3 regions of the Pseudomonas sp. 1L-B-1-E-C1 genome follow, and region 2 is predicted to be linked to each of the others. Evidence: predicted binding sites of a transcription regulator. Region 2 holds the regulator's gene; each other region holds the start of a gene.
What was found. The regulator FliA, encoded in region 2, starts transcription of late flagellar genes. The targets are predictions, from matches to a motif close to CTAAAGTTTNNNNNNNNNNNGCCGNTAA.
Positions count from the first base shown of each region.

Region 1: AC0Z4S_RS14675 (methyl-accepting chemotaxis protein) is a predicted target of FliA. The motif match lies at 2,972-2,999, and genes of this name have one in related genera.
Region 3: AC0Z4S_RS17045 (methyl-accepting chemotaxis protein) is a predicted target of FliA. The motif match lies at 1,844-1,871, and genes of this name have one in related genera.

Region 1 is NZ_JBXAWN010000007.1:283,894-290,706, forward strand. It holds gene AC0Z4S_RS14665 (inorganic phosphate transporter) at 1-1,612, opposite strand, end outside; gene AC0Z4S_RS14670 (transporter) at 1,815-2,837, opposite strand; gene AC0Z4S_RS14675 (methyl-accepting chemotaxis protein) at 3,114-4,736, shown strand; gene AC0Z4S_RS14680 (PepSY domain-containing protein) at 5,083-5,388, opposite strand; gene AC0Z4S_RS14685 (glycerophosphodiester phosphodiesterase) at 5,545-6,672, opposite strand.
Region 2 is NZ_JBXAWN010000012.1:104,460-111,272, reverse strand. It holds gene AC0Z4S_RS20960 (chemotaxis protein CheA) at 1-1,335, opposite strand, end outside; gene AC0Z4S_RS20955 (protein phosphatase CheZ) at 1,390-2,178, opposite strand; gene AC0Z4S_RS20950 (chemotaxis response regulator CheY) at 2,197-2,568, opposite strand; gene fliA (RNA polymerase sigma factor FliA) at 2,736-3,476, opposite strand; gene fleN (flagellar synthesis regulator FleN) at 3,473-4,303, opposite strand; gene flhF (flagellar biosynthesis GTPase FlhF) at 4,420-5,760, opposite strand; gene flhA (flagellar biosynthesis protein FlhA) at 5,772-6,813, opposite strand, start outside.
Region 3 is NZ_JBXAWN010000009.1:131,137-137,949, reverse strand. It holds gene AC0Z4S_RS17055 (sugar diacid recognition domain-containing protein) at 1-321, shown strand, start outside; gene AC0Z4S_RS17050 (glycerate kinase) at 539-1,678, shown strand; gene AC0Z4S_RS17045 (methyl-accepting chemotaxis protein) at 1,983-3,608, shown strand; gene AC0Z4S_RS17040 (pyridoxal phosphate-dependent aminotransferase) at 3,650-4,837, shown strand; gene AC0Z4S_RS17035 (2-hydroxyacid dehydrogenase) at 4,950-5,915, opposite strand; gene AC0Z4S_RS17030 (MFS transporter) at 5,929-6,813, opposite strand, start outside.

The sequences.
Region 1 (6,813 bases), on a different contig from region 2:
AGAAGATTTGGGTGAACAGCCAGTAAAGGCTGCCCGACAGCAGGATGGCCGCTGGCAGGGTCAACACCCAGGCCATCAACAGATTGCGGATCGTCGTCATCTGCAACCCGGCGCCATTGGCAACCATGGTTCCGGCCACGCCGGAGGACAACACATGGGTTGTCGATACCGGCAAACCGAACATGTCCGCCGCGCCGATGGTCAGCATCGCCACGGTTTCCGCCGAAGCGCCCTGGGCGTACGTCAGATGAGTCTTGCCGATCTTCTCGCCGACGGTCACGACAATGCGCTTCCAGCCGACCATGGTGCCGAGTCCCAGCGCGATGGCCACGGCGATCTTCACCCACAGCGGAATAAACCGCGTGGCGTTGTCGATCTGTTGTTTGAACAGCTGCAGTTTGCTGTTGGTGTCGGCATCGAAGTTACCGACCTTGTTCTTGTCCATCAGGCGAATGCTTTCGCTGGCCAGGTACATGTCGTTGCGCACGTTGCCCATGGCTTCGGCCGGGACTTTTGCCAGCGAACCGTAACCTTTGACTTCCTCGCCGATGTGCCCGGTCAGGGCGGCGAGGGCGGGAATCAGTTGCGGCGTCGGTTCCTTGCTGCGCACGTAATCCGAGAGCACCGGGCGCGGATCGGCAGGTGCCGGCAGCGGTGCACTTTTCACCAGCGCTTGTTGAGTGACTTGGGCGACGGCGGCGAATTGCAGCGATTGCTCTTCCGGCATGGTCCGGTTCAATGCGTAGGCCATTGGCAGTGTGCCGACCAGAATCAGCATGATCAGGCCCATGCCTTTCTGGCCGTCGTTGGAGCCGTGGGCGAATGACACACCGGTGCAGGTGGCGATGAGCAAACCGCGAATCCACCACGGCGGTGGGGCGTTGCCTTCGGGTGCTTTGTACAGCGCACGGTTCTTGACGAACGCGCGCAATGCCAGCAGCAACAGCGCCGCACAGCCGAAGCCCACCAGCGGCGACAGCAGCAAGGCATAACCGATTTTGGTTGCCTGCGCCCAGTCGACACCGCTGGTGCCATCGCGGCCGTGCATCAAGGCATTGGCGACGCCGACGCCGATGATCGAGCCGATCAGCGTGTGCGAAGAAGAGGCTGGCAAACCCAGCCACCAGGTGCCGAGGTTCCACAGAATCGCCGCGATCAACAGGGCGAAGATCATCGCAAACCCGGCGGACGAGCCGACCTGCAGAATCAGCTCCACCGGCAACAGCGCAATGATGCCGAACGCCACCGCACCGCTCGACAGCAGCACACCGAGGAAATTGAAGAACCCCGACCAGACTACCGCGACATTCGGCGGCAGTGAGTGCGTGTAGATCACCGTCGCCACGGCGTTGGCGGTGTCGTGGAAACCGTTGACGAACTCAAAGCCCAGCGCAATCAACAACGCCACGCCGAGCAGCAGGAACGGCGTCCAGGTGGTGACCACCGTGCCAAGTTCGTGCATGTCGTGCATCAGGCTGTAGGCGGTAAACAGCATGCCCATGGCCAGCACGGCGAAAAAGATGACGTAAGTGAACGGACCGGTTTTCTTGTCGAGCGCCGGTCTGCCACTGGCGGCGGATGCAGGGCTGGCGGTCAGTGAGGGCGTAGCCATGGTGGACAATCCTGAGCGAGGGAAGGAATGTCGCCCATGATCGTTGCAGAATGTTACAGAGAGACTGCCTTAGGTCAGTGTTTGGCTTATTGGTCTGACTATTGATCAGAGGGCAAATGCCAAAAGATCGCAGCCTTCGGCAGCTCCTACAGCAGAACACATTGCAAATGTAGGAGCTGCCGAAGGCTGCGATCTTTTGATTTTAGTAATCCCCACGCTTGCGAAACGCCCAGCGCCCGGCGATCACTGTGAACGTCGCCACCAGCGCAACCAGTACCCAAAACCCATGGGGATCCTGCGACAGCGGCACGCCCCCCACATTCATCCCGAAAAAACCGGCGATGATGTTGATCGGCAAGGCCAGCACCGTCACCACCGTCAGGGTGAACAGCGTGCGGTTGCTCTGTTCGTTGAGGTTGGCAGCGATCTCTTCCTGCAGCAATTTGATCCGTTCACCGAGGGCGGTGAGGTCGTTGATGATCAGCGCAAACTCCTCGGTGGATTTGCGCAGCTCCTTGACGTCCTCCTTCTGCAACCACGGCGGCGGACGGTTGAGCAAGCGCAGTAGCGAGCCCGGTTCCAGCGCCAGCAGGCGTTGCAGACGCACCAGCACGCGGCGATTGGCACCAAGCTCGGCGCGGTTGGTCGACAGGCGTGAGGAAAGCAACTGGTCCTCGACCTGATCGACGCTCAGACTGGTCTTGCGCACGATCTGCGTCAGCACTTCGCCCTGATCGCGCAGCAGGTGCACGAGCAATTCCGACGGCGAACGAAAGCACTCGCCGGCCTTCACCGACGAGCGCAATTTGTCCACCGAATGCAGCGGTTGCAGGCGCGCGCTGACGATCAGCTTGCTGCGCACGCAGACCCACAGCGTCGACACATCGGAGGAGACCATGCTGCTGAGGTTGAACACCACATCGTTGACCACCGCCAGCAGCGCCGAGTCAACATGCTCGATGCGCGTCGACCGCGAACCCTCGTGCAACGCCTCGAAAAATTCGTCGGGCAATTGCAGATGACTTTTCATCCAGCGCTCGCACGCAGCATGGGCCAGGTTCAGGTGCAGCCAGAGGAATTCGTCACTGTCGCTGTCGTCCTGCAAACAGCGCAACGCCGTCGCCGAATCGATCTCCCGACCGCGCTCACCGGGCAGGAAGCGAAAGCCGTAGAGCAGGCCAAACAGATCCGAATCGCGATGGCTGATATCGAGGCTATGGTTCATGGCGGCTCGCTGGGAGGAGGGTGTCTGGTAGAGGATTTTCAGGTTCACCTGAGCGGCATCATCGCAAGCTCACATGACCATTTTGTGACAGCGAAATGACGTCAAATCAATGCGTTACCGACTGTCGGAAGATTCTCAAGAAGCGCTCTGGCGCGCCGATCCCAGGTGAGTTAGCTTGCACGCCATTGGCTTCTGGTCATGGTGCGACGACAGGGAAGTCCGGCCATTTTTCACGTCCGCTCGGGCGTGCCTCATCCCTGCTTCGAGTACCTTGCAATGCTGCAAAAATCCCTGAGAGCGCAAATTCTCGCCCTGCTGAGCGGCAGTCTATTGGCGATGCTGTTGATCGCCCTGGCCTGCTTTCATTTCCTCTCCAACGGCGTGCAAAGCTACAGCCAGTTGATCGCCGGCCCGTTGCACACGTCGCAACTGATCGATGAAGCCAACCTGCAGTTCAAGGTGCAGGTGCAAGAGTGGAAAAACGTCCTGTTGCGCGGCAAGCAACCGGCGGATCTGGCGAAATACTGGAGCCAGTTCGAAGAGCGTCAGCGTGACGTGCAGAACATTCTCGGCGAACTGGCCGGGCAGAAAGGCATCGAGGCCAGTCTGAAATCACGCATCGAACGTTTGCGCGAAGAGCATCGCCAGTTGGGCGCGGCCTATCAGAAAGGCCGCGATGCCTACGTGGCTGCCGGTGGTGATCCGAGCGCCGGTGACGCCGCTGTCAAAGGTGTCGACCGCGTCACCAGTGAGCAGATGAGTGCGCTGGTCGCCGAGCTGCGCCAGCAGGGTACCGAGCAATCGGCGCTGATCAGTGCAGCCGCCGATCGTACGGTGTGGCTGGGCCTGTTGGTGATGCTCGCGTCAGGCTTGTTGATCGGGTTATTGAGTCTGTGGCTGGTCAGTCGCAACCTGATCGAGCCGATTCGCAAACTGATCGATTACGTCACTCGTTTGAGCCGTGGCAAGTTGGCCGAGCGCGTGGTCAGCGAGCGTCGCGATGAGCTGGGCAACCTCGCCGCCGCCGCGAACACCCTGCGCGATTTCCTTGCCGACACCTTCACCCGGTTGCAGCGCAGCGCCAGCGATCTGGACAGCGCCAGCGGCGAGCTGAATGCCATTGCCACGACCATGGCCGGGGGCACCAACGAGCAATTCAACCGCACCGATCAGGTGGCCACGGCGATGAATGAAATGTCCGCCACCGCCCAGGAAGTCGCCCGTCACGCCGCTGATGCCGCGCGTGCTGCCGACGATGCCGATCAGTCGGCGCAGCAGGGCGAAAAGGTCATGCAAACCACCATTCATTCCATCACGCAGATGCGCGGCGAAATCGCCAACACGGCCACGGTGATCCGTCGCCTGGAAGCCGACAGCGGTCGAATCGGCAAGGTGCTGGAAGTGATTCGCGGCATCGCCGAACAGACCAATCTGCTGGCACTCAACGCGGCCATCGAAGCGGCACGGGCCGGTGAGGCCGGGCGCGGTTTCGCGGTGGTTGCCGATGAGGTGCGCAACCTCGCCCAGCGCACGGCGGAGTCGATTATCGAGATCAACCAGATCATTCAGAACGTGCAGACCGGCGCTGTCGACGCGGCGCATGCTATCGAGAGCGGCCAGGCACGCAGCGATGAAAGCGTCGAGCAGGTGACCCAGGCTGGCGCGATGCTGGAGCGCATCACTCTGGCGGTGGAAGCGATCCGCGACATGAACCGCCAGATCGCCACTGCGGCCGAAGAGCAGACGTCGGTGGCGGAGGATATCTCGCGCAACCTGACTGAAATTACCGCGATTGCCAGCACCAATCTGGACAACGTACAGCGCACCGAAAGTGCCAGTCAGAATCTGCATGGGTTGTCGGGACAGTTGAACGAAGTGACGGCGCGGTTGAGTGCGTGATTTGGCTGGATACCGGTTCGTCAGCAATTCGCCGTGATGGCTTTTCCCCTCACGCTAACCCTCTCCCAGAGGGAGAGGGGACTGACCGTGTTGATTGTTCGAGATACGCCGACCTGAAATGCCGGGGCGTACTCAGGCTGGTAGTCGTTTGTGATGGTTTTTTAATTTTGAGGCGAACTCAGGCTCCGAAATTTCCCCGATTTGCTCCCTTTCCCCCTCGCCCCCTTGGGGGAGAGGGCTGGGGTGAGGGGGTAAAGTTTTCACTGACAATTCATCAACAAACTCAAACGCAAATCATAAAAAAACCGCACGATCCTAAATCGTGCGGCTCTTTAACAGCGGTCTATCAAGTGTCTTGCTTGTCACTCAGCACTTTACCGGTGGTGGCATCAAAGTCCACGTCGAACTCTTTGCCGTCAGCAGTTTTCAGTTCAACTTCGTACTCATAACCGTTGAAGTGATTGTCCAGGTCAGTGTCGGTAATCGTGGCGCCCGGGTGCAATTTCAGGGCTGCTTCGTTCATCGATTCAAGCGACTTGATCTTGCCGTCCTTGACCAGTTGCGGGATCTGGTCGATACGCACGTCAGCCTGAGCCAGGCCAGCGGTAAGAGTCAGGGCAGCGGCGGTAAACAGGGCAGTCAAAGTTTTCATCGGTTCATTCCTTGGCAGTGCGTTGAAGTGGTTGATCTGTGTAAGTGGGTTCAGATTAACCAGCGCAACTTAATTCACCCTTAAATCTCTGCCTCGCGATAAAACTGCTCTTTGCGGGAGCGAGCCTGCTCGCGAAGCAGGCGACTCGATAACGAGTTAGAAACCGTTCTTCTTCAAAACCTCATCAACACTGCCAGCCGCCGGACGTTTATAGAACTTCAACAGTTCACTGGCGCGGTTGGTAAAGATGCCATCCACACCCGCCGCCATGACTTTTTCGTAATCCACCGGCTCGTCGACCGTATAAACGTGCACCAGCATGCCCTGGTCGTGGGTGTACTGGTTCATCCACGGTTGCACCAGATCGGAATAGCTCTGGTCACCACCATGGGTCAGTTTTGCCGAAGGGCCGGTGCCGATCGCGCCCTGGGCCTTGGCGTAGTCGACCCATTGCTTGAATTCAGCTTCGGATTTGGGCTCCTGCTTGCCGTAGAACACGTTTTTGTCTTTCTCACCGGACGCAGCAAACGTCACGGCGGATTTCGGCTCGATGCTGCCTTCGCCGACCCACAACAGCAGGATCTTCGGCACTTGCGGCATTTCTTTCTCCAGCAGTTCGAGGCTGGATTTATCGAAGGTTTGCAGGATCACCTTGCCCTTGCCCTGACCAACGCCCAGCGCACTTTTCGCCAGTTTCGAACCGGCCGGACTGAGCCAGCCGCGATCCTGCAGTTTTTCCTTCAGGTCATGTTCGATGCCGGGAAACAGCTGCGGCTCTTTGGTTTCGATGTACAGGCCCGGCTTGTGCTGCGGGTTGGCGCGGGCGATGTCGATGATTTCATCGAGGGTAAGAATTTTCAGTCCGGCGTAGGAAGGTCGCGCGCGATCCGGGTATTTAGTGTTGAACCAGCTGCCGGCATCGAGGGTTTTCAGTTCGGCCATGGTGAACGCGGTGGCCGGGCTGTCCTTGCGCTCGGGGAATTTGCTGGCGATGTCGGTGGTGCGTTGCAGGTTGTCGTCGTGCAGGGCGAAGAGCACGCCGTCCTTGCTGCGTTGTAAATCCATTTCCAGGTAATCGGCGCCCAGGTCACGGGCCAGTTTGTAGGCCGCTGCGGTAGATTCCGGGGCATCGAACGACGCGCCACGGTGGGCGATCACCGCCGGATGCGGAATGCCATGGGCGGCAGCGATTGCCTTGGGCTCGGGGTGGCTGGCGGCATGCGCCTGACCGAGGCCGAACAACAGACTCAGCACCAGAGCGCTTCGGGTAAAAGTAGCAGGCATGGTCGAGTTCCTTTCGCAGGTTTTATTCAAGACGTCCCTTTTAACAACTGAAGCGCCGCAGGGCTATCGCCAGACCGACATAAAGCGCGCAAAACGGAAATTTCCTGCACTTTTGTGGCGCTGTTTGCAGTACGCTTGCCC
Region 2 (6,813 bases):
AACCAGACGCGGGAAGCGCCCGAAGACCTTCTTGATCGGCTGCATCCGCGTCTTCATCACGGCGGTCTGCAGGTCAGCGGTGACCACGTCGAGGTTCGACACGGCCTTGGACATGGCTTCGTCGCCGCTGTTGAGACCCAGGCGCACCAGACGGTTACGCACCAGCACCAGCTCGCCGACCATGTTCATGATCTCGTCGAGCCGCGCGGTGTCGACGCGCACGGTGGTTTCCGCTTCGCTGGCCGGTTTTTCCGCTGGCGGTGTCGCAGGAGCACGGGCCGGAGCCGGTGCAGCAGCGGCAGCCGGTTTCGGCGCCTCGGCTTTCGGTTCAGGCTTGGCCGCAGGTTTCGGCGCAGCAGCGGCAGCCGGTGCTTTCGCCGCTGGCGTGGCGACGCTCGACGCGGAGCCAGCAGTCGCAGCGCTGGCGTCAAACTTGCCTTTGCCATGCAATTCGTCGAGCAGCGATTCGAATTCGTGATCGCTGATCAGGTCGCTGCCGGCCGCTGCTGCGGCTGGTGCAGCAGGGGCTGCCGGCGCCGAGGCGATGGCCGATTCCAGCGCGTCAACGGCGAAGTTGCCCTTGCCGTGCAACTGATCGAGCAAGGCTTCGAATTCGTCGTCGGTGATGTCCGAGCTATCGCCCGCAGCAGGCGCGGCCGGCGCTGCTGGTGCCGCCGGAGCGACCGCATCGACAGCAAACTGGCCTTTGCCATGCAGTTGATCGAGCAGCGACTCAAATTCGGCATCAGTGATTTCATCGCTGGCGGCCGTGTCGGCAACCGGCGCGGGGGCCACAACAGCAGCCGGGGCCTCGGCTTGTGCCTTGACGGCATTCAGCGAGTCCAGCAGTTGTTCGAATTCGTTGTCGGTGATGTCGTCCGATGCGCTTTCGGCGACCGGCTCTTCCACCACTTCTACCGGTGCAGCAACAGCTTCATCAGCCGACTGCGGCTCGGCCAGACGCGCCAGCGCGGCCAGCAGTTCCGGCGTGGCGGCGGTGATCGGTGCACGCTCGCGGACTTCGCTGAACATGCTGTTCACCGCGTCCAGTGCTTCCAGCACAACGTCCATCAGTTCTGCATCAACGCGACGCTCACCCTTACGGAGGATGTCGAACACGTTTTCGGCGATGTGACAGCACTCCACCAGCTCATTGAGCTGAAGGAAGCCGGCGCCCCCTTTTACAGTGTGGAAACCGCGAAAAATTGCATTGAGCAGATCTGCATCATCCGGGCGGCTTTCCAGCTCGACCAGTTGTTCGGACAGTTGCTCAAGAATCTCGCCGGCCTCAACCAGGAAATCCTGAAGGATCTCTTCATCGGCGCCGAAGCTCATTAATGGGGTGCTCCTACAGGTCTAAAAACCCAAAAAACCTGAAATTCCGAAATACTAGAATCCAAGGCTGGATAACAAATCGTCCACATCGTCCTGACCGGACACAACGTCTTCTCGTTTATCGGCATGAATCTGCGGACCTTCACCCTGCGAGAGATGTTTTTGTGGATCTTTTTCGGCAAGCATTGCGGCGCGGTCATGTTCGATGCCCGCAAAGCGGTCGACCTGACTGGCCATGAGCACGAGTTTGAGCAGATTGCTTTCGACTTCGGTGACCAGTTGGGTCACACGCTTGATCACCTGACCGGTGAGGTCCTGGTAATCCTGAGCCAGCAGGATGTCGTTGAGGTTGCTCGACACCGCACGGTTGTCCGTGCTGCTGCGTGACAGAAAACCGTCGACCCGGCGCGCCAGCTCACGGAACTCTTCAGCCCCGACCTCGCGACGCATGAAGCGGCCCCAATCGGCACTCAACGTCTGCGCTTCATCAGCCAGACTGTTGACCACCGGCGTGGCGCTTTCCACCAGATCCATGGTGCGGTTGGCCGCGGCTTCCGTCAGCTTGACCACGTAGCCCAGGCGTTCGGTGGCGTCGGTGATTTGCGACACTTCCTCGGCCTGCGGCATGTGCGGATCGATCTGGAAATTGACGATCGCACTGTGCAGTTCACGTGTGAGCTTGCCCACTTCCTGATACAGGCCGCGGTCACGGGTCTGATTGAGCTCATGGATCAGTTGCACCGCGTCGCCGAACCTGCCTTTTTCAAGGCTCTCGACCAGTTCGACCGCGTGTTTTTTCAGGGTCGATTCGAAATCGCCCTGGGATGATTCGTTATGCTCCATAGCTCCCCCGCGCATTCATCAGCCGATGCGTTCGAAAATCTTCTCGATTTTGTCTTTCAACGCTTGAGCCGTGAAAGGTTTGACCACGTAACCGTTCACACCGGCCTGAGCGGCCTCGATGATCTGCTCGCGCTTGGCTTCGGCAGTCACCATCAACACCGGGAGGTGCTTGAGTTTTTCATCGGCACGCACGTGGCGCAGCAGGTCGATACCGGTCATGCCCGGCATGTTCCAGTCCGTTACCAGAAAGTCGATGCTGCCGCTGTTGAGCACCGGAATGGCAGTGGTGCCATCGTCGGCCTCGACGGTGTTGGTGAACCCAAGATCGCGCAGCAGGTTCTTGATGATCCGCCGCATCGTTGAGAAGTCATCAACGATGAGGATTTTCATGTCTTTGTTCAATTCGACCTCCAAGCAGTCTTAAACGCGCCCAGCACCTGGACGCGCCACTTCAATCAATCGGCGCAGCACTTAAAGTTTGTCTGGAGCACAACGGATCGAGACCGGCGCCGTTGATCACCGCACCAGCCTCGTTTCGCAGTGTCCCCACACTGCCTTCAGCGCGCTCGCCACTCCCCCAAACGCCCCCGCAGACGGGCCGCGCACTGGCTGTGTAACTGGCTGACCCGCGATTCACTGACGCCAAGGACCTCACCGATTTCCTTGAGGTTCAGCTCTTCGTCGTAGTACAGCGCCAACACCAGTCGCTCACGCTCCGGCAAATTGGCAATCGCGTCCGCCAGCGCCGCCTGGAAGCGTTCATCTTCCAGATCGCGTGACGGCTCCATATGCGCACTGGCGCCATCCTCGTGCAGCCCTTCGTGTTCGCCGTCCTGCAACAGGTCGTCGAAACTGAACAGGCGACTGCCCAAGGTGTCATTCAGAATCCCGTAGTAATCGTCGAGACTCAATTGGAGTTCGGCCGCAACCTCGTGATCTTTAGCGTCACGGCCGGTTTTAGCTTCAATCGAGCGAATCGCGTCGCTGACCATCCTGGTATTACGGTGAACCGAGCGTGGCGCCCAGTCCCCTTTGCGCACTTCGTCGAGCATCGCGCCGCGGATTCGAATGCCCGCGTACGTTTCGAAACTGGCGCCTTTGCTGGCGTCGTATTTGGTCGAGACTTCGAGCAAACCGATCATCCCGGCCTGGATCAGGTCTTCGACCTGCACGCTGGCCGGCAGGCGTGCCAGCAAGTGATAGGCAATGCGCTTGACCAGTGGCGCGTAGCGCTCGATCAATTCGTATTGCGCGTCACGCGCCGACTTTTTGTAAAGATTCATGCCACTGGCGGTCATATCACAGGCCCTGCGGTTTGCTGCACGAGACGCTCGACGAAAAATTCCAGATGACCGCGCGGGTTGGCGGGCAGCGGCCAGGTGTCGACCTTCTGGGCGATGGCCTTGAAGGCCAGCGCACACTTGGAACGGGGAAAGGCTTCGTAGACGGCGCGCTGCTTCTGCACCGCTTTGCGCACGCTTTCGTCGTACGGCACGGCGCCGACGTATTGTAGGGCGACGTCGAGGAAGCGATCCGTGACCTTGGTCAACTTGGCGAACAGGTTGCGCCCTTCCTGCGGGCTCTGCGCCATGTTGGCCAGCACGCGGAAGCGGTTCATGCCGTAGTCGCGGTTGAGCAACTTGATCAGCGCGTAAGCGTCGGTGATCGAAGTCGGCTCGTCGCAGACCACCAGCAACACCTCTTGCGCAGCGCGAACGAAACTGACTACCGAGTCACCAATACCCGCAGCGGTGTCGATCACCAGCACGTCGAGATTGTCGCCGATATCGCTGAACGCCTGGATCAGGCCGGCGTGTTGCGCCGGGCTCAGGTGCACCATGCTCTGCGTGCCGGAGGCCGCCGGCACGATGCGAATCCCGCCCGGCCCCTGCAACAGCACGTCGCGCAATTCGCAACGGCCTTCGATCACGTCGGCCAGTGTGCGTTTGGGTGTCAGCCCCAGCAGAACGTCGACATTTGCCAGGCCCAGGTCGGCGTCCAGCAGCATGACCCGACGGCCAAGCTCTGCCAGCGCCAGCGACAAGTTCACTGACACGTTAGTCTTGCCGACGCCACCTTTGCCGCCGGTCACCGCGATCACCTGTACGGGATGCATGCTGCCCATGTTATTTCTTTACCTTGTCTTGCATAGACGGAGGCCACATTACTGGCTGCGCGTTCCCGATCGGAACAATGCGTGGCAGACCATCGATGTAGGTACAAAAACTGTTCATGATTACCTCAGCCAACCTGCTTGGTCGGGCTGTGATAGATATCAGCGAACATGTCAGCCATGGCTTCTTCGCTGGGTTCTTCCTGCATTTGCACGCTGACGGCGCGGCTGACCAGTTGATGACGGCGCGGCAGATGCAGATCATCCGGAATCCGTGGGCCATCGGTCAGGTACGCGACCGGCAATTCATGACTGATCGCCAGGCTCAACACTTCGCCGAGACTGGCCGTTTCATCCAGTTTAGTCAGGATGCAGCCGGCCAGCCCGCACCGCTTGTAACTGTGATAAGCGGCGGTTAGAACCTGTTTCTGGCTGGTGGTTGCCAGCACCAGATAATTTTTCGAGCGAATGCCACGCCCGGCCAGGCTCTCGAGCTGCATGCGCAACGCCGGATCACTGGCTTGCAGCCCGGCAGTATCGATCAAAACTACGCGTTTGCGTAGCAGTGGATCCAATGCCTGCACCAGCGACTGGCCCGGATCGACGTGCGTTACCGGCACGTTGAGAATGCGTCCGAGGGTTTTCAGTTGTTCCTGCGCGCCGATGCGGAAGCTGTCCATGCTCACCAGCGCAACGTTCTGCGCGCCGTACTTGAGCACGTAACGCGCGGCGAGCTTGGCCAGCGTGGTGGTCTTGCCCATGCCGGCGGGGCCGACCATCGCAATCACACCGCCCTCTTCCAGCGGCTCGACTTCCGGTACGGCGATCATCCGCGCCAGGTGCGCCAGCAGCATGCGCCAGGCCTGACGCGGCTCTTCGATATCGGTAATCATCGCCAGCAGATCGCGCGACAGCGGACCGGACAGGCCGATGCGCTGCAAACGGCGATACAGATTGGCCTGGGCCGGACGGCTGCCCTGCAGCTGATTCCAGGCCAGGGTGCCGAGCTGCACTTCCATCAGCTCGCGCAGGCTGTTCAATTCAAAACGCATGGACTCCAGTGCTCGCGGATCGACACCCGCCGAAGCCTGCGCAGGGGCTGCGGCCGGACGCGCCGGGGCAGCGTAGGTCGGCTCGCTCAGCGGCTCGGCAGCGGTCAGCGGCAGGCCTGCGGTCAATGGCAGGCCGGCGAACAACTGTTGATTGGTGTTGCCGTCGGCTTCGCCACGCAGGCTCAGCTCGGCCTGGGCGGTGACGATGCGCGACTGGGTCTTGCGCAGCTCGTCTTCGAGTTCCATGTTCGGAACCCGCGGCGCCAGCGCCGACAATTTGTAATCCAGTGCTGCCGTCAACTCGACGCCGCCGGCGATGCGGCGGTTGCCGATGATGGCGGCATCAGCGCCCAGCTCATCGCGAACCAGCTTCATGGCCTGACGCATATCGGCGGCGAAAAAACGCTTAACTTGCATAAACCACTACCTCAGCCGTTGGGCCCTACTGTCGCAACGATGGTCACTTGCTTGTTGTCCGGTACTTCCTGGTAGGCCAGCACATGCAGCCCAGGGACTGCGAGGCGGCCAAAGCGCGAGAGCATCGCGCGAATCGGGCCTGCTACCAACAGGATCACCGGTTGGCCTTGCATTTCCTGACGCTGGGCCGCTTCGATCAACGACCGCTGCAGCTTCTCGGCCATGCTTGGCTCCAGCAGAACGCCCTCTTCCGAGCCTTGTCCTGCCTTCTGCAGACTATTGAGCAATATCTGTTCCAACCTTGGTTCCAATGTGATCACAGGCAGCTCGGACTCAGTGCCTACAATGCTTTGGACGATGGCGCGGGATACCCCGACCCGCACAGCGGCGACCAGAGCGGCGGTATCTTGACTCTTGGCGGCGTTATTCGCGATCGCCTCGGCGATGCTGCGAATGTCGCGCACCGGCACGTGTTCGGCGAGCAGCGCTTGCAGGACCTTGAGCAACTGCGACAGCGACACCACGCCCGGCACCAGCTCTTCCGCCAGTTTCGGCGAGCTCTTGGCCAGCAATTGCATGAGTTGCTGCACTTCCTCGTGGCCGATCAGCTCACTGGAGTGCTTGTACAGAATCTGGTTCAAGTGCGTGGCGACCACGGTGCTGGCGTCAACGACGGTGTAGCCGAGCGATTGCGCCTGGGCGCGCTGGCTGATTTCGATCCACACCGCCTCGAGGCCGAAAGCCGGATCTTTGGCGTTGATCCCGTTGAGCGAGCCGTAGACCTGGCCCGGGTTGATCGCCAGTTCGCGATCCGGGTAGATCTCGGCCTCGGCGAGGATTACGCCCATCAGCGTCAAGCGATACGCGCTCGGCGCCAGATCGAGGTTGTCGCGGATGTGCACGGTCGGCATCAGGAAGCCCAGATCCTGCGAGAGCTTCTTGCGCACGCCCTTGATCCGCGCGAGCAATTGCCCACCCTGATTGCGGTCTACCAGCGGAATCAGGCGATAGCCGACTTCCAGGCCGATCATGTCGATCGGCGTCACGTCGTCC
Region 3 (6,813 bases), on a different contig from region 2:
CTGCTGACGCTCAATCGCTATCGCTTGCCGGTCATGTTGTGGCGCCATCGCAACGACGATGCGCTGGACGAACTGCTCAAGCCACTGCGCAAGGTCATCGCCAAGGACAGCAACGGCCAGTTACTGGCGACCCTGCGCAGTTGGTGCGAGCACGACGGTCAGAGTCAGGCCTGCGCCGAGGCGTTGGGCATTCATCGCAACAGCCTGCGCTATCGCATGGAACGGATTGCCGAGTTGAGCGGGGTTGATCCGTTGAAGCTGGACGGGATGCTGGCGTTGTATCTGGGGGTGCAGCTGTTGCCGCAGACGGATCCGGATTGATCGGTGTTTTCAATGGCCCCTTCGCGAGCAAGCTCGCTCCCACATCTGTAATGCATTTCAAAATGTGGGAGCGAGCTTGCTCGCGAAGGGGGCGGCACATCCAATGCAAGGTTTTTGTGGAAATGAACAACAATCATCTCCCGCCCTTGTGCACCCGACCGGCGTCAAGGCGCGGGCCGACTGGCAGCATGAACGCCAATGCAACCGGAGAATTCCCATGAAGATCGTCATCGCCCCCGATTCGTTCAAGGACAGCCTGAGTGCCCAGGGCGTTGCCGAAGCCATAGCCCTCGGACTGGCCCAGGTCTGGCCGCAGGCGACGCTGATCAAGTGCCCGATGGCCGATGGCGGCGAAGGCACGGTCGAATCGATTCTCGCGGCCTGTGAAGGCGAGTTGCGCCGCACCCGCGTACGCGGTCCGTTGGGCGCGCCGGTGGATGCGGCGTGGGGCTGGCTGCCGCACAACCACACCGCGATCATCGAAATGGCCGAGGCCAGCGGCCTGCAATTGGTGTCGCCGGGGCAGCGCGATGCCTGCATCAGCAGCACCTTCGGCACCGGTGAACTGATTGGTGCAGCGCTGGATGCCGGCGCGCAACGGGTGATTCTGGCGATTGGCGGCAGCGCGACCAACGACGGCGGTGCCGGGGCGATGCAGGCGTTGGGGGTGAAGCTGCTGGATGCGCAGGATCAGCCGTTGGGGCCGGGCGGCCTTGCGTTGGCGCAACTGGCGCGACTCGATCTCAGTGGACTTGATCCACGTCTGGCCGAGGTACGTTTCGACATCGCCGCCGATGTCAACAATCCGCTGTGCGGCGCTCATGGCGCCTCGGCCATTTTCGGCCCGCAGAAGGGCGCGTCGCCAGCGCAGGTTGAGCAACTCGATCAGGCGCTGGGGCACTTCGCTGAGCTTTGCGCGCAAGCATTGGGCAAGGACGTGCGCGATGAACCGGGCAGCGGCGCGGCGGGAGGTCTGGGGTTTGCCGCCAAGGCTTTTCTCGGCGCGCAGTTTCAGGCGGGCGTCGAGGTGGTGGCGGAACTGGTCGGGCTTGCTGAGGCGGTCAACGGTGCGGATCTGGTGATTACCGGCGAAGGCCGTTTCGATGCGCAAACCTTGCGCGGCAAAACGCCGTTCGGTGTCGCGCGGATTGCCAAACAGCATGCCGTGCCGGTGATTGTGATTGCCGGAACCTTGGGCGAGGGCTATCAGGAACTCTATCAACACGGCATCGACGCCGCGTTCGCCGTTACCAGCGGACCGATGACCCTGGAACAGGCCTGCGCGGAAGCACCACGGCTGCTGCGTGAACGCGCCACCGATATCGCTCGGGTCTGGCAACTCGCCGCCAAACGCTGAACCGCTTGCCTATGTAGGAGCTGTCGAGTGCAACGAGGCTGCGATCTTTTGATCCTGCTATTAAAAGTCAAAAGATCGCAGCCTCGTTGCACTCGACAGCTCCTACCAAAGGCAGCGGAGCTGGGTTGATTGTTGTGACGTTCCGAAAAATATTTGCGGCAGACCCGAAACCTTCCTCAAGCCTGGCCGATACAACGGTCAGGCGCGCACAAAACCATAACCCAGTGACGCCGGACTGCCGCCCTCCATGGGCCAGTACTCACGGCATGGACGCTCGTAGTTTCTTTCTTTCGAGAGTCCGACCATGTCCCTGCGTAATCTGAATATCGCGCCCCGTGCTTTCCTCGGTTTTGCCTTTATCGCCTTGCTGGTGATTGTCCTCGGCGTGTTCGCCGTCAGCCGTATGACGGTCATTCGTCAGGCGTCGATCGACATGGACACCAACCAACTGCCTAGCGTGACTCACCTCAGCGTGGTCACGGAAAACGTTCTGCGTATGCGCATTCTGTCGTTCCGTGTGCTGGTCAATCGCGAACCGGCCAGCTTGCAAGAGGCAGAAACCCGCATCGCTGTGCTGGTCGACAAGGTGCGCAAAGCCCAGACCAGTTACGCCGCGCTGCCGGCAGGCCCAGAGGAGCAAGCAGTTTTCCAGACATTTTCGACCACCCTCGATAACTACCTGCAAGCGCAGAACCGCATGCTTGAGCTGTCGCGCCAGGGCGATCTGGAAGCGATGCGTGCGTTGATCAACACGCGCATCAAGGAAGGCACCGATCAAATGGGCGAGCAGCTCAACAAATTGATCGGCATGAACACGGCCGGGGCCAAAGCGGCGGCCACCAAGGCTGGTGAAAACTATGACAGCGCCATCACCGGGATCATCATCGTCGCCGTGATCGCAGCGCTGGCCACCGTATTGCTCGCCTGGTTGCTGACCCGCAGCATCGTCACGCCGCTCAACCGTGCGGTCCTTGCTGCGCAAACCATTGCCGATGGCGATCTGAGCAAAGCCATCGAAGTCGACGGCAAGGATGAACCGGCGCGCTTGCTCGAAGCCTTGGCCGCGATGCAGACCAACCTGCGGAAAACCATCGAGCAGATCGCCGGTTCTGCCACGCAACTGGGCGCGGCAGCCGAGGAGCTCAGCGCCGTCACCGAGGAAGCCTCCCGTGGCTTGCAGCAGCAGAACAATGAAATCGAGCAAGCCGCCACTGCCGTCAACGAGATGACCGCTGCGGTGGAAGAAGTGGCGCGCAACGCCGTGTCGACTTCCGAGGCCTCCAACCAGTCGACCCACGCCGCCCGCGAAGGCCGTGATCAAGTGGTGAAAACCGTCGACGCGATCCAGACCATGACCCACGACGTGCAGAACACCGCACAGATGATCGAAGGCCTCGCCGCGCAGGGCCGTGACATCGGCAAGGTGCTGGACGTGATTCGCGCCATCGCCGAGCAGACCAACTTGCTGGCGCTCAACGCTGCGATTGAAGCCGCGCGTGCCGGCGAGGCTGGCCGTGGCTTTGCCGTGGTGGCTGATGAAGTGCGAGCCTTGGCCCATCGCACCGCGCAGTCGACCCAGGAAATCGAGAAAATGGTTGCCGGCATCCAGAACGGCACGGGTGAAGCGGTCTCGTCGATGCAGCAAAGCAATCAGCGCACCCAGTCCACCCTGGAAATGGCCCGCGCCGCCGGTGTGGCGCTGGAGCAGATCACCCAGTCGATCCATCAGATCAACGAACGCAATCTGGTGATTGCCAGCGCCTCGGAAGAGCAGGCGCAAGTCTCGCGCGAGGTCGACCGCAACCTGGTCAACATCCGTGATCTGGCGACGCAATCGGCCGCCGGGGCCAACCAGACCAGCGCCGCGACCCATGAACTGTCGCGTCTCGCAGTGGATTTGAACGCCATGGTGGCGCGTTTCGTGATTTGAGATACGGTGAAGGCTGGAAACCGCGCTAACAGGAGACGTAGATGCGCTATTCAGCCTTGACCCAACGAATCGCCGGGGAGGGTGCCGCTGCCTGGCAGATTCACGACCGAGCGCTGGAACTGCGCGCCGAGGGCGTTGATGTTTTGTTGTTGAGCGTCGGCGATCCGGATTTCGATACGCCGTTGCCGATCGTCCATGGCGCTATCGACAGCCTGCTGGCCGGTGATACGCACTATGCCGATGTGCGTGGTCGGTTCGAATTGCGCAAGCTGATTGCCGAGCGTCATCGCCAGCGCAGTGGTCAGCGGGTTGATCCTGACCAAGTGATTGTCCTGCCCGGCGCGCAGTGCGCGGTGTATTCGGTGGCGCAATGTCTGCTCGATCCGGGCGATGAAGTGATCGTCGCTGAGCCGATGTACGTCACCTACGAAGGCGTGTTCGGCGCCTGCGGAGCCACGGTGATCGCGGTGCCGGTTCGCCCGGAAAACGGTTTTCGTGTCGATCCGGCTGATGTTGCCGCGCGCATCACCCCAAAAACCCGCGCGATGCTGCTCAACAGCCCGAACAATCCCAGCGGCGCCAGTTTGCCCTTGCTGATCTGGCAGCAACTCGCAGCGCTGTGCATTCATCACGATTTGTGGCTGATCAGCGATGAGGTGTACAGCGAGCTGTTATATGAAGGCGAGCACATCAGCCCGGCGAGCCTGCCGGGCATGGCCGAGCGCACCGCGACGATCAACAGTCTGTCGAAATCCCATGCGATGACCGGTTGGCGCATCGGCTGGATGATCGGCCCGAAACCCTTGGCCGAGCATCTGGTGAACCTGTCATTGAGCATGCTTTTCGGTCTGCCGGATTTCGTGCAGAAAGCCGCGCAAGTGGCGCTGCAAAGCGATCTGCCGGAAGTTACGCAAATGCGCGAGGAATACCGGTTGCGGCGCGATCTGGTGTGCGAGCGGTTGCAGGGTTGCCCCGGTTTGCAGCCGATTCGCCCGGATGGCGGGATGTTTGTAATGGTCGATGTGCGCCAGACTGGGCTCGGCGCTCAGGCGTTTGCCGAGCGATTGCTGGAAGGTTACGGAGTGTCAGTGTTGGCCGGTGAAGCATTCGGGCCGAGCGCGGCGGGGCATATTCGGATTGGGCTGGTGGTGGATCGGGTCAAACTGGCGGATGCCTGCGCGCGGATTGCGTTGTGTGCGGTGCAGCTTTTGCAGGCGCGCAGTGCCTGATGGATTTGCGTAGTCTGTAAAGGCCTCTTCGCGAGCAGGCTCGCTCCCACAGAGAAATGCATTTCAAATGTGGGAGCGAGCCTGCTCGCGAAAGCGGTATTACCGCCAACGATTAATTTGGATTAACCAGATTCGCCGGCCGCTGCCCACCCAGCGCCGCCAACAGATTCTCCACCGCACACCGCGCCATCGCCTCGCGGGTTTCATGCGTCGCCGAACCCATGTGCGGCGTCGCCACCACGTTGCTCATCTGCAACAACGCCGAGTCATGATTCAACGGCTCGCGCTCGAACACATCCAGCCCCGCAGCGCGAATACGCTTGTTGCGCAACGCTTCGATCATTGCCGCCTCATCAACCACTTTGCCCCGTGAGATATTGATGAAGATGCTCTCCGGGCGCATCAACGCAAACTGCTCGGCGCCGATCAAACGTTCGGTCTGTGCCGTCAGCGGCAAGGTCAGGCAAATGAAATCGGCCTGCTGTAGCAATTCTTCGAGGCTTCGATACTGCGCATCAAAACGCGCCTCCACCGCCGGCTTGCGCGACTGACTGTGGTAGATCACCGGCATGCCGAAACCGAAATGCCCGCGCTGGGCCAGGGCCTCGCCGATGCGGCCCATGCCGATGATGCCCAGCGTCTTGCCGTGCACATCGGTGCCGAAATGCGCCGGGCCGATGTTGCGGCTCCACTGCCCGCCACGGACCATGTTCGCCAGTTCGACTACACGGCGGGCGGCGGCGAGGATCAGTGCGAAACCGGTGTCGGCGGTGGTCTCGGTGAGCACATCCGGCGTGTTGGTCAACAGGATCTTGCGCCGGCTCAGGTAATCGATGTCGTAGTTGTCGACGCCCACCGAAACGCTGGCGATGGCCTCCAATTGCGGCGCTAGATCGAGCAGGGCGGCATCGAGTTTCAGGCTGGCGCCAAGCAAACCGTGGGCGCGGGGCAGGGCATCACGCAGTTGCATGAGGCCATCGGCGTCGAGGCTTTCGATCAGTGTTACGTCGAAATTCTCTTGCAGGCGCGCCATCAGCGCGGGCGAAAGTTTCTTGTACAGCACGACCTGTTTTTTCATGGCAAAAGTCCTTTCAGGAATGCGCCGGCACACGCGGCGTGGCGGCGGCTTTGGCGACGACGCGATCACTGGCGCCGGGCTTGAGGAAAATGGTCAACACCACCGACAGCAACAGCGCGCCGCTCATCAATAAATAGGAAGCGCCGGGCGAGCCGGTGGAGCTGTTCAGATAGCCGACCAGATACGAGCCGCCAAAAGAACCGAGCGCGCCCATGCTGTTGATCAGCGCCATGGCGCCGCCCGCGACGTTGGCCGGCAGGATCTCCGGAACGATGGCGAAGAACGGACCGTACGGCGCGTACATGCAGGCGCCGGCGATCACCAGCAGTGTGTACGACCACCAGAAATGTTCGGCGCCTAATACATACGAGCCATAAAACGCGATCGAAGCGATCAGCAGCGGCGGCCAGACGAAGCGTTTGCGCTTCTGCAACTTGTCCGATCCCCACGACACCGCGAGCATGCCGATCACCGCCGCCAGATACGGCAGCGCCGACAGCCAGCCAGCCTCGATCATGTCCATTTGTGCGCCAGCCTTGAGGATCGACGGCAGCCACAAAACGAAACCGTAGACGCCGATGCTCCAGCAGAAAAACTGCAGCGCCAGGATGATCACCTTCGGCGAACGGAATGCCTCGGCATAGTTCTTCACCGCTTTGATCCCGACCTGTTCAGCGGCGAGGGCGCTTTCCAGATCCTGCTTTTCCTGGTCATTGAGCCACTTGGCCTGGGCCGGACGATCGTCGGCCAGACGCCACCAGATAAACGCCCAAAGCACCGCCGGCAGCCCCTCGATAATGAACATCCAGCGCCAGCTGAAATGCTGCACCAGATAACCCGAGACCACCGACATCCACAGCATGGTCACCGGGTTGCCGAGAATCAGAAAGGTGTTGGC